DNA from 3 places in the Robertmurraya sp. genome. Region 3 is predicted to be linked to each of the others. Evidence: riboswitches for the same ligand, from Rfam matches in the RefSeq annotation. Region 3 holds a riboswitch; each other region holds the start of a gene.
The links. A riboswitch is a leader RNA that binds a small molecule or an ion and turns the genes downstream of it on or off. The one in region 3 is predicted to bind S-adenosylmethionine.
Positions count from the first base shown of each region.

Region 1: it holds a riboswitch for S-adenosylmethionine, as region 3 does, so the genes downstream of both, ACGLXV_RS09245 (2,3-diketo-5-methylthiopentyl-1-phosphate enolase) here and mmuP (S-methylmethionine permease) in region 3, are expected to answer to the same signal.
Region 2: it holds a riboswitch for S-adenosylmethionine, as region 3 does, so the genes downstream of both, ACGLXV_RS10400 (sugar ABC transporter substrate-binding protein) here and mmuP (S-methylmethionine permease) in region 3, are expected to answer to the same signal.

Region 1 covers NZ_JAKFCQ010000069.1:47,285-51,539, reverse strand. Annotated here, with positions in the region: gene ACGLXV_RS09255 (methylthioribulose 1-phosphate dehydratase) at 1-11, opposite strand, end outside; gene ACGLXV_RS09250 (2-hydroxy-3-keto-5-methylthiopentenyl-1-phosphate phosphatase) at 8-670, opposite strand; gene ACGLXV_RS09245 (2,3-diketo-5-methylthiopentyl-1-phosphate enolase) at 667-1,899, opposite strand; SAM riboswitch class I at 1,987-2,094, opposite strand; gene ACGLXV_RS09240 (pyridoxal phosphate-dependent aminotransferase) at 2,178-3,353, opposite strand; gene ACGLXV_RS09235 (carbon-nitrogen family hydrolase) at 3,483-4,255, shown strand, end outside.
Region 2 covers NZ_JAKFCQ010000073.1:37,533-41,787, reverse strand. Annotated here, with positions in the region: gene ACGLXV_RS10410 (DNA alkylation repair protein) at 1-443, shown strand, start outside; gene ACGLXV_RS10405 (cold-shock protein) at 697-897, shown strand; SAM riboswitch class I at 1,297-1,404, shown strand; gene ACGLXV_RS10400 (sugar ABC transporter substrate-binding protein) at 1,586-2,698, shown strand; gene ACGLXV_RS10395 (sugar ABC transporter ATP-binding protein) at 2,955-4,255, shown strand, end outside.
Region 3 covers NZ_JAKFCQ010000076.1:21,369-25,623, forward strand. Annotated here, with positions in the region: gene ACGLXV_RS10830 (bifunctional 4-hydroxy-2-oxoglutarate aldolase/2-dehydro-3-deoxy-phosphogluconate aldolase) at 82-753, shown strand; gene ACGLXV_RS10835 (manganese catalase family protein) at 801-1,694, opposite strand; gene ACGLXV_RS10840 (YuzF family protein) at 1,707-1,925, opposite strand; SAM riboswitch class I at 2,072-2,177, shown strand; gene mmuP (S-methylmethionine permease) at 2,303-3,709, shown strand; gene mmuM (homocysteine S-methyltransferase) at 3,687-4,255, shown strand, end outside.

The DNA.
Region 1 (4,255 bases), on a different contig from region 3:
AACAGACTCATCCAATCAACTCCTCAACCTGTGACATATGCTTGATCACATCATAGAAATCAACAAACTCTCTATGATTCAAGCCATACTCTTTTGATTTTTCTAATAGCAGTTCTCTTGCAATGACCAAATCAGCCTGCTTAGCTGCTTGTAAATCGGTTACTGAATCACCAATAACGACTTTGTAGAAATCTTCTTTAAGTCCACGTATAATACTAGGTTTACAGCAGCCGCAATCATTTTGACAATGCTCATCACATGCATTTGGCCAAAGAATATTGATATATTCGCCATTAAAATCAGCAGCATTACAATACACTCCTGAAAAAGGGCCGTAAGCTTGTAAAATGGGATATACAAAGAAATCAATACCACCACTAACAATATACAAAGGAATATCCTGCTCTTTCAAAAACTTCACAAAATCAGGAAATCCTTCGCGAATTTTTACATTTTCTAATGAATACGTAATGATTTCTTCTTTTTTTGAAGAAGGAAGCAACGAGAAAAGCTTTCCTACTCCTTCTCTTATTGAAATACGCTCAGATAATATGTCGTCTTTCAGCGCTTCCCATTCGGGAGGAGCAAATTTTTTCATAATGGCAATAATATTATCCTTCTCGGTGATCGTGCCATCGAAATCACAAAATACGGCTATTTTCTTGCTCATGATTGTTTCGCCACCTCAGTAACTCCCCACAGTTCGATCGCAGTTGCTAGTTCAGGATATTGCTGCGAGTTTTCTCGCAATGGCAATCCTTTTTGACTTAAATCAATAGCTTGGCGGAAAGCAAGACCTCCACCTTTCGCACCAGCCGGATGCCCATGAACGCCACCACCAGCATTAATGACACTATCTATTCCAAAATCTTGTAGTAAAAGTGGAACAAGTCCAGGATGAATACCAGCTGAAGGCACTGGGAAGCTCTTATTCATAGGTTCTGATTGATCTGTTAACGCTTCAGCAATCGATAATGCTGCTTTCTTTTCCAAAGCCACCGAACCGTATGGAGATGGGAATAAAGACAAGTCGGCTCCAGCGTAACGCAACAATTTTCCAAGTAGTAGGGAATGAGAAATTCCGTATACATCAGACGAAGTGAGTGCTCCACTCACAGCTGGATGTGCCATAATCGGAAGATCGACACCCTCTTCTTCGCGTAATTCCTGAAGAACATCAAGACCATACGCAAACACATTAAATAATAGTAAGTCCGCACCAAGTTCTTTTGCTCTTTTTGCTTTGTCAATTAATTGAGACGTACGCCCTGTCAAGTTCACAGCATACAAGGTACGATGTCCCGTTTCTTCATAAACCTGTTGCAGAACTTCTCTTCCACCAGTAATTCTCTGTTCAAAAGGAGTTAATGGGTTTTCAAAAAGAATTTCGTCATCTTTTACAAAATCGACTCCACCCAATGCCTGTTCGCGTAATTGGCTGAAGAGGAATGGAAGATCTCTACCAAGAATTCCTTTAAAAATACTCATCAATAACGGACGATCATATACCCCAAGCTTCTCTCTTAGACCATTAATACCAAACTTAGGACCTGGAAAAGCCGTTTTTAACTCTTGTGAAAAATCAAGATCTAATAGCTTAATCTTCCCGTCAAGAGACAACTTTCCAAACACCGTTGTTAAAATAGCTGGAAGATCTAGCGAAAAGTTATTCGAGGGATAAGCGATTTTTAACACCGCTACCGTTTCATTCGTATGTTCATCTATGTGTAATTTTTCTGTGGAAATAACTCTACCTTTATATTTTTTCAATTGTTCTTGCTCGAGCTTTTGTAATTGAGTCCATGAACCAACCGTTAAACCAAGCGCAATTTCCTCTGCTTTTTTCTCAGGGTTGTGTTTGGCGTCATGTACCAAGTACGTTGCGATGACCTCACTCATTTGCTTTCGTCCTTTCTCTTCTATACGCATATACATAAAAAACCTCTTCTTGTCATCAGGAAGAGGTTAGTATCGTAAACTAACATCTCCTTATCTATCAGCCTTTGCTGCAAGAATTAGCACCGTGCTTACAAAACATGTAAGTCGGTTGCCGGGCTTCGTCGGGCTCGTCCCTCCACCTGCTCTTGATAAGAAAACGAATGTTTTCATTATGGAATTATTGTTTATACTTTCAATTGATTTTGATTATTCCAGAATTTAATTCGACTGTCAATACATTAACTAAAAATTTGGAGCTTTGAAATTCTTTCAACCGCTTCTCGCAAACGTGCTTCCGAGGTTAGTAACCCAACTCGGACATAGCCTTCTCCCCATGTACCAAAACCAACTCCAGGGGCAACAGCAATATGTGCTTTTTCTAGTAATAGATCTGAAAATTGTTCAGATGTATAACCGGTAGGAACCTTTAGCCATGCAAAAAATGACCCCTCCGGAGCTACGACATTCCAACCTAATTCTTGAAGTCCTCCGATAAAGACGTCTCTTCTAGATTCGTACAATGCATTTAACTCACGAACACAACTTTGAGACTCAGTTAATGCTGTAACTGCCGCTTCTTGGACAGCTCCAAAAAGACTTACATATAAATGGTCTTGCAACAAATTAAGGGCTGAAATGACACTTTCATTTCCAACCGCAAAGCCTACTCTCCAACCAGCCATATTATACGTCTTAGATAACGTATAAATTTCAATCCCCACGTCTTTTGCACCTTCCGTTTGTAGGAAACTAATCGGTTTATGACCATTAAAGCCTATCGCTCCATATGCAAAATCATGAACAACACAAATCTCGTGCTCTTTAGCTAGTTCAACCGTATCCTCAAAAAAATTAGCATTGGCTATTGCGCCTGTCGGGTTATTCGGATAATTTAAGAACATAAGCTTAGCCTTTTCAAGCTCGCTATCTGTTAGAGCCGTATAATCGGGAAGAAAATGATTTTCCTCCTTCAATGGCATCGTAATCATTTCTGCTTGTGCAAGAGCAACTCCCGACCAATAGTCAGGATAACCCGGATCGGGGACGAGAACATGTTCACCTGGGTTTAATAGGCATTGTGGGATTTCAACAAGCCCAGCTTTTCCTCCGAAAAGGATGGCAACTTCTTTCTCTGGATTGATATCTACGTTATATTCTCTTTTATAAAATGTCGCAGCAGCCTCTTTTAATGATGCGAAGCCTTGGAAGGGAGAGTATTTGTGATTATTTGGATTCTCTGCTGCCACTTGCAGGGCTTTTACGATATGTGAAGCTGTCGGTTGATCAGGGTTTCCCTGACCAAGGTTTATTACATCATGACCATCACTGATCTGCTTATTTACTTTTGCAACAAGTGAAGCGAAGAATTGTTTAGGTAAGCTTTTTAATAATTTTGATTGAGGATATATCATCATTTTTCCACCTACTTTATATATTCGGGTAATTGGCAATTTTTATATTGAAAAACTAGTCACAAATGTATATCGTAAATGACAACTTGTAAAGTATTTTTACTAATATTTTTTTAGAAAAGGTGGTTTCTTATGAGAGTTTCTTGTATTCAGATGGACATAAGCTTTGGAAATGTAGAAGAAAACTTTCAAAAAGCGGAAAGATTAATAGAGTCAGCAATGGCTGAAAAACCTGACTTAGTCATTCTTCCAGAGTTATGGACGACAGGCTATGACTTAACCCGCCTCGATGTTCTTGCAGACGTGGAAGCAAAAAAGAGCATTGAATTTTTGCAGAAATTAGCTAAACAACATCGTGTGCATATAGTTGGTGGATCTGTTGCTTCTCAAGAAAACAACGGTGTGTATAACACACTACTTGTCATAAATAACGAAGGAGAACTTGTTTCCACATACAGCAAAGCGCATCTTTTTAAACTAATGAACGAGCATGAACATCTTCAATCAGGAAGTACAAAAGGGATATTTGCGCTCGACAATCACTTATTTGCAGGATTGATATGCTATGATATTCGCTTTCCTGAATGGATTCGTGCTCATACGACAGAAGGAGCGGAGACCATCGTGGTTGTTGCTGAGTGGCCTCTCCCTCGTTTGAACCATTGGAGATCTTTATTAATTGCTAGAGCTATTGAAAATCAATGCTTTGTTATAGCATGCAATCGTTCTGGCTCAGATCCCGACAATGTATTTGCTGGTCATTCATTGATTATTAATCCATGGGGAGAAGTAATTGCAGAGGGAGACGAACTTGAATCTATTGTTACTGGTCAAATTGATTTGGCAGAAGTGAAGAAAGTCCGCAACACGATTCCGATATTTTCAGACCGTCGGACAGACTTATA
Region 2 (4,255 bases), on a different contig from region 3:
CGTATTTTTATATGGTGTCTGATTATGTGGTGGCAGTAACTTTATCAGAGTCAGATATTGCACAGGACGTTGCTGATAAATGGATTGCAAGCGGTGACGAGTTGAGAATGTCAGCCGGATGGAGTTGCTACTGCTGGCTTTTAGGGAATCGAAAAGACAAAGAGTTTTCCGAAAGCAAGATTTCCAATATGCTTGATATGGTGAAAAATACGATTCATGATTCGCCAGAGCGAACCAAATCAGCTATGAATAATTTCGTATACACCGTGGGGATTTCCTATTTGCCACAACATGAAAAGGCAGTCGAAATTTCAAAGGAAATAGGAATTGTAGAAGTCAAACGGGACAATAAAAAAAGCAGTTTCCTAAACGCTTTCGAAAGTATTCAAAAAGAAATGGATAGAGGAAAGCTTGGTTTCAAGCGCAAATATGTAAGATGTTAAAAATAGTTTCAAATCGGGGTGTGATTCCAGAAGGATTGACACTCTTTTTTGTTGATATACTGAAAGAGGTAGTTTTCTGAGAAATTATAAGTCAGTTGTCTTCTTGCAAATTCTTATAAAAAATGTTAAACTTTAGAAGAATTATTTTTGTTCGGTGTAAAGGATAGTATAAGATTAACTTTTCGTCTTGATGATCACTGAGTCCAAGGATAGTAACATATTGTGTGAAAATCACACAGCAGGAGGAAACAAAATGGAACAAGGTAAAGTAAAATGGTTTAACGCAGAAAAAGGTTTCGGATTTATCGAGCGTGAAGCCGGAGAAGACGTATTCGTTCATTTCTCAGCTATCCAAGGCGAAGGTTTTAAATCTTTAGACGAAGGTCAAGCAGTTACTTTTGACGTTGAGCAAGGCCAACGTGGAGCTCAAGCAGCTAACGTGCGTAAAGCTTAATAATAAAAACAAACTAAGCAGGCTCTTTTTAGAGTCTGTTTTTTTTCTTTTCTTTTAAATACAAGGATCCCCACTCACTGAATGAGCAGGGCACAATGTAAGCAAGTAAATCAAATGGTAAATAAAGTGTATCACATAATAACGAATTCACCTAATTATGTTTGTGTTAATTATAGCTTTCAATTTCGCTATAGTTCACCAATTCGTCGTAGACGGTGAGAATCTTTATTTGAGTATAGTGGGGGCTTTTGATGAACTTAACACATGGGCAGATGTTATATCTGGCTGTCTTTGGAAAAATATCTCTATTAATAATATTTTGAAAATACTATTGACAATTTGTTAATAGAATATTAAATTAAGTTTAATACTTTACCAAAGTAAATGAATAAATACGTTCTCTTATCAAGAGTGGCAGAGGGACTGGCCCGATGACGCCCAGCAACCGTTCCGTATGGAATTGGTGCTAAATCCTGCAAAACAAGAAATTGTTTTGAGAGATAAGAGAGGAGTAGTCCTTATTTTGTGATGAAACCTCTCTTTTCTGGAGAGGTTTTTTATATTTTAGGCTGTGTTAAACTGGGCTATTGATTTACTCTCTAGTCAAATTTTAAAAGCCAAATAAAAAAACTCTCCTAAGAGCAACGTTGGTAAGAAGGCATAGAAAACAAAAAGGGGAGAAAAAAACATGAAGAGGAACTTTTTAAGAAGTACATTTGTATCAGCAATCGCTGCAACACTTTTGCTTACAGGCTGTGCATCAGGGGGAGAAACAAAGGAAGCAACAGGATCGAACACACCGATTGAAGGTGTACCTGAACGCTTTGCAAATGGAGACCAGCCGAAAATCAAAGTTATTCGTAAAATTGGTGGGGACGATCACACAGCACAATTCTTAGCTGGTGCGAAACAAGAAGGTGAAGCATTCGGTTTCCAAGTGGATGTATTTACTGCAAATGGAGATACAGCGAAATTTCATGATGCGATTAACCAAGCGTTAAATCAAGATTATGATGGATTTATTATTTCTCACGGTGATGATGATGCTACCGTTAATGACATACAGAAAATTGTTGACGCAGGAAAAAGCGTAGTCGCATTTGACTCGAATGCAAATTTAACTAGTGTTGACGGTGTTACTCTTGTATCACAAGATGATGAAGCGTTAGCTACTCTATCATTGGACCAATTAGTAAAAGAAACAAAAGGGGAAGCCAATATTGCATACCTATGGGTGGACGGATTCCCACCGATGGTTAGACGAAATAAAGTTTATGAAGATGTTTTAGCGAAAAACCCTGGAATTAAAGAAGTGGAGCGCTTTGGGATAGCAGCAGCTGATACTAGTGTTCAAACCCAAAATGCCGTTGCCGCGATGTTGAATAAATACCCTAAGGGTGAACTTGATGCGATTTTTGCAACATGGGATGCTTTTGCCATCGGTGCAGCACGCGCGTTAAAAGAAGCTGGCAGAGAAGAAGTTAAAATCTATGGAATTGATGTTTCTAATGCTGATTTGCAGGAAATCCAAAGAGAAGGCAGCGCTTGGAGATATACGGCAGCTGTTGATCCTAAGTTGATTGGTGCAGTAAATATGAGAATACTTGCGAAGAAATTAGCAGGCGAGGAAACACCACAAACTTATGATTTGGAAGCTTCACTAATCTCTCAAGAAGACCTTCAAAAGTCAAAAGATCCTGTTAATATGGTCAATCTAACTGAAATCATTGAAGGATGGGGCCAATCGACGGAATTTGAAGAAGACTGGATGAAGACGCTGAAGGAACACTATAAGAAGTAAGGGACTTATTGATAGACACTCTCTTTTTCACAAGATAAAGAGAGTGTTTCTTTGAAGAAAGTATAAATAAAATATTGAACTTTGAACAGTGTCTAGCTCCAGCGCCCAGCGACTAGTGTACTTCGCTCTCCTCCCTATGATAAGTCAACATCGGATCGCTCACGCTCTCCGTGTTTCCTTTATCTCAGTCAGAGCGCTCCAGTCCATACGTCACTTAACGGGCGCTTGCGCTTTTCTTTGAAAGGACGGTGACATCATGACCACTTTAGAGATGAAGAATGTCTCAATTGAATTTCCGGGTGTAAAAGCATTAAATGAGGTGGACTTTTCGGTTGAAAGTGGGAAAACTCATGCCTTAATCGGAGCCAACGGTGCTGGGAAATCAACGCTAATGAAGGTTCTTTCAGGGGCATATGACCACTATACTGGTGAAATCACAATGAATGGACAGCCTATGACCATTCGTTCCCCAAAAAGTGCCATGGATTCAGGAATTCAACTTGTATATCAGGAAGTGGATACAGCTCTTATCCCCTATTTAACGGTTGCTGAAAATATCATGTTAATGGACACGGTACATAACATGGGAAAGAAGCAATGGTTCAATTGGAAAAGCCTGCATGTGAAAGCGGCCACCATCCTAGCGGAAATGAATTTGTCTCTTCCTACTAAAAAACTAGTAAGTGAATTGACATTGGCAGAAAAGCAAATGGTTTTAATCGCCAGAGCAGTGTCGAAAGAATGTAAATTCCTCATCTTGGATGAGCCGACGGCACCTCTTAGTCATACAGAAACAAATGAATTATTTCGTATAGTACAAGAATTAAAGAGACGTGATGTTGGAATTATTTTTATATCGCATCGACTTCCAGAGATTTTTGAGATTTGTGATGACATTACGATTATGAGAAATGGGGAAGTAGTCGAGAAACAGAGAATTTCGGATACCAACCAAAACAAAGTAGTGGAGCATATGCTTGGTCAAAAACTCGGTGAACAGTTTCCTGAAAAATCCATGACCATTGGAAATACAGTTCTTGAGGTAAAAGGACTTACGGATAGAGAGAAGATTAAAGATTTCAGCATGAAAGTTAGAGCAGGAGAGATTGTGGGAATCGCCGGGCTTGTAGGTGCCGGTAAGACGGAGTTCTGTAAAGCCCTGTTCGGGGCTGAAGGCAAATTAATAGCAGGAGAAGTCAAGGTTAACGGAAAAAAGGTAAGCGTAAAAAATCCGTATGAAGCTGTTAAGAATGGACTTGCCTTGGTCCCTGAAGAACGCCGAAAAGAAGGCATTCTTGTTTATGAATCGGTAGAATCAAATTTATCCGTAGTGAATTTAGGACGTTTTTCAAAAGAATTGAGCTTTCTGGATCGCAAAAAAGAAAAGTTAGTTGCAAAAGCAATGATCAACCGTCTGGGAATAAAGACACCGTCTGAAGAAACAAAGGTTCAAAATCTTTCTGGCGGTAACCAACAAAAGGTTGCAATTGGCAAGTGGTTGGTAGCCGAGGCTGATGTCTATATCTTTGATGAGCCGACCAAAGGTGTAGACGTTGG
Region 3 (4,255 bases):
TACTATATGATACGGCAGCACGATAGTTTTGTAAATTTAATAAAAAATGTTTCATAAAATATATAAAAAGTGGGGATTCACATGAATAAAATCAATGTTCTATCAAAGGTTTCAGAGTGTGGAGTAGTGGCAGTAGTGAGAGCAGAGACGAAGGAAGAAGCAGTAACAATCTCTAATGCATGTATTCGAGGTGGTATTAAGGGGATAGAAGTAACTTTTACTGTCAAAGAAGCGGATGAAGTAATTAAAGAGTTAACGTCTCTATATAATGAACGCAATGATGTGGTGATTGGAGCTGGTACGGTTCTTGACTCAACTACTGCTAGAATAGCCATCCTTGCAGGGGCACAGTTCGTAGTCAGTCCTTCCTTTGATGAAGAAACCGCAAAATTATGTAACCTCTATCAAATCCCTTATATGCCAGGTTGTATGACAATTACGGAAATGAAGCGTGCTCTTGAATCTGGTGTTGATATTGTGAAGTTATTCCCAGGGAACAACTTTGGCCCTGATTTTGTTAAGGGAGTAAAAGCGCCACTTCCACAAGTGAACATTATGCCAACAGGTGGTGTTAGCCTTGAAAATGTGGACCAATGGATTAAAAACGGTTGTGTAGCAGTAGGAGTAGGAGGAAATCTATTAGCACCAGCTAAGACGGGAGATTATGACCTTATTACGGAGTATGCAAAGCAGTATGTTGAAAAAGTTAGAGCTGCACGTGGGGAAGATGTGTTAGAAGCAAAAACTATATAAATATGAAAGTTGGGTATTCATGGACACATGAATACCCTTTAACTATTTTACATATTTTCCATTAAACGTTTGGCGATTTTTGCGTAATCATCTCGATCGATCCCTGGAGCAAATTCTTCAGGTAGCTCTTCTAAATTTGGAATAGGTGCCCCCTTAGGAGCTCCAGTAATTACTTTGAGCTGGTTTCCATTTTCAGGGTTTGTTCCTTTCCAAATTTTTGAGATATCTGTATAATGGCCTACATCATTCCATGTATATAAAACATTTGATAAGCCTTGATCCTCAAATTTTTTTGCATGATCAAACTTTCTGTTAGATAGATTAGGAATCGGAACCATTTTTTTAACATCTACGCCCGTAGCAATTTCTAAAGCTTTAGCATAAGCGAGTACATGCGTCCCACCTCTGACAAGTAAGTACCCTATCATTTCACGAGCAGTTTCATGTTCTGTCATTTCATATACTCGCATCTTATGTGTGCGTGCTCCTACCTCTAAAAAGAAATTATGAAGTAAATCTAGCACTAAGTTACCGCTGCTAAATACATTGTCTCCGGTCCAAGGACGCCCCATAGAATCACCTGCTAATGCCGTTTGAGCAGTAGCTATAAAGTGATACGTACTGCGTGCATCCATTCCTTCACGTAAAGGGGTAACATCAGGGTCCCCAGGAAAGGTGTTTCCGCGTGATAACAAGTTGATTGTATTACTAACGAGCTCCACATGACCAAATTCTTCTGCTGTTATACTTGCTACGAGGTCATAAAAAGGTTTTAATTTATCCTTTTGACGGAAGTTAAAAGACTGATACATGTAATTGTTTAATGTTGACATTTCTCCAAATTTTCCACCTAACAACTCCTGAACTGCAGCGGCAGCATTCGGATCACCATGCTCTGGAACAGGAAGGTCAATCAATAATTTATTTTCGCGTTTAAACATCAAATGACCTCCTTATCCTCTAGGAATAACCCAGATAATTTGTTGAGTTCGTATAAAGAATGGAGAACCTCCTGATTCCACTACAATATGGTCAGGCATAACAGACTTAAGTAATCCAGTTACAGTCCCTCTGACAGTTTGGACGGCAACCATTCGCCCTGTAATCCCTTGGAGTGCATGATACACATACGAGTCAATATGACTGACAAAAGATGGTGTTTGTTGATTCATGAAGTTTTCGCTCCTTTGTTTTGTATATCAAACAGTTATATGTATGACGAGACAGTAATAGTTATACATAATAGAATGCAAACTATTAATTTATTCAGAAGTTTCTTGACATTATTTTTATAGATTGGTAAGGTTGATAGAAATATTTCTTATCCAGAGAGGTGGAGGGACTGGCCCTGTGAAGCCTCAGCAACAGATCAACTAGGATACTGTGCTAATTCCAGCGGGTGATTTTTCCTCGATAGATAGGAGCGGACGTTTTTATTTGTCAGTAGTGCACTCGTTTCCTGAGTGCGCTTTTTTGTTTCCCTCACTATAGTATTCATTGATCGTTTGTAATGGTTGCTTCTGGATGTAGGTTAAGGAGAGAGTTAGTTGTGAAAGTGGAAGAACAAGGATTTCAAAGGAAAATGCAAGCAAGACATCTAGTCATGTTATCCTTAGGTGGGGTCATTGGGACCGGTTTGTTTTTAAGTTCAGGTTATACGATTCAACAGGCAGGACCGTTTGGAACGATTCTTTCGTACTTAATCGGTGCCTTGGTGGTCTACTTAGTTATGTTATGTTTGGGGGAGCTATCTGTACATATGCCAGAAACGGGAGCGTTTCATAGTTACGCAGCCAAATATATTGGACCCGCAACAGGTTTTACTGTTGCTTGGTTGTATTGGTTAACTTGGACAGTGGCACTAGGGTCAGAGTTCACAGCTGCTGGGTTATTGATGCAGCGTTGGTTCCCAAATGTGAATGTATGGATTTGGAGTGCTCTATTTGCTATTTTAATTTTTTTATTAAATGCTATAACTGTTAAATTCTTTGCTGAATCAGAATTTTGGTTTGCATCCATAAAAGTTCTTGCAATTTTGTTCTTTATTATTTTAGGTGCAGCAGCTATGATTGGTATTCTGCCAATAGAGGGTTCTGAGACAGCACCCGTGTTTTCAAATATCATTGGCCAAGGGTTATTTCCAAACGGTGTATTTGCTATTTTTATGACCATGTTGGCAGTGAATTTTGCATTTTCTGGGACAGAATTAATTGGGATTGCTGCTGGAGAAACTGAAAATCCAGAAAAGGCAATTCCGAAGGCTATTCGAACGACTCTGTGGAGATTAATTATCTTCTTTGTCGGAACCATCATTGTGTTATCAGCTCTACTCCCTTTTTCAGCTGCTGGGGTATTGGAGAGCCCGTTTGTTGCTGTTCTTGATAGAATAGGGGTACCATATGGTGCGGATATTATGAACTTTGTTATCTTAACGGCCATTTTATCGGCCGCGAATTCTGGATTATACGCTTCCTCAAGAATGCTTTGGTCACTTGCAGAAAAAGAAACAATCTCTCCAATCTTTGCAAAGCTAACAAATCGAGGTGTACCACTTAATGCTATTATTTTCAGTATGCTAGGTGGTGGCTTAGCGCTGTTTTCTAGTATTATTGCACCTGATACTGTATATATCGTACTTGTGTCCATTTCAGGACTAGCAGTAGTTATTGTATGGATGAGTATTAGTGTTTCACAGTTATTATTCCGTAGACAATATGTAAAAGAAGGCCATTCCGTGCAAGACCTAGCTTACCGAACGCCATTGTATCCTATCGTACCGATTGCAGCGTTCCTTCTTTGTCTGGCTTCCTGTATAGGTATTGCTTTTGATCCAACACAGAGAATTGCACTGTTTTGTGGAATTCCATTTATCTTGCTTTGCTATGCTAGTTATTATATAAAACAAGGGTTTAACAAGAAGGGAGAAGTTTACGTTGAAAAAAACCAACCCAATTGATGCTGTTTTACAAGAGCATTCACTTATTCTTTTAGATGGAGCAATGGCTACCGAGCTTGAATCCTATGGATGCAATTTGGATGATCCTCTATGGTCAGCGCGTGTGTTACTTGAGAATCCACAGCTAATTTATCAGGTACATTTAGACTATTTTCAGGCAGGTGCAGATTGTGCGATAACTGCAAGCTATCAAGCAACAGTTGAAGGATTTATAAAACGTGGATTACAAGAAGAAGAAGCCTTGGAATTGATAAAAAAGACAGTAGTGCTTGCGAAGAGTGCAAGAGATGACTTTTGGCAAGAAGAGCAACAACTGGTTAGACCCAAACCATTGGTAGCTGCATCTGTTGGTCCATATGGTGCGTTCTTAGCAGATGGCTCAGAGTATGTTGGGAACTATGGGGTGAGCGATAATCTCCTTAAAGATTTCCACCGTCAGAGAATGGCGGTACTTATAGAAGCTGGAGCTGATATTTTGGCATTTGAAACCATTCCTTCCCTTCAGGAGGCCAAAGTATTAATTTCTTTATTGCAGGAGTTTCCTGG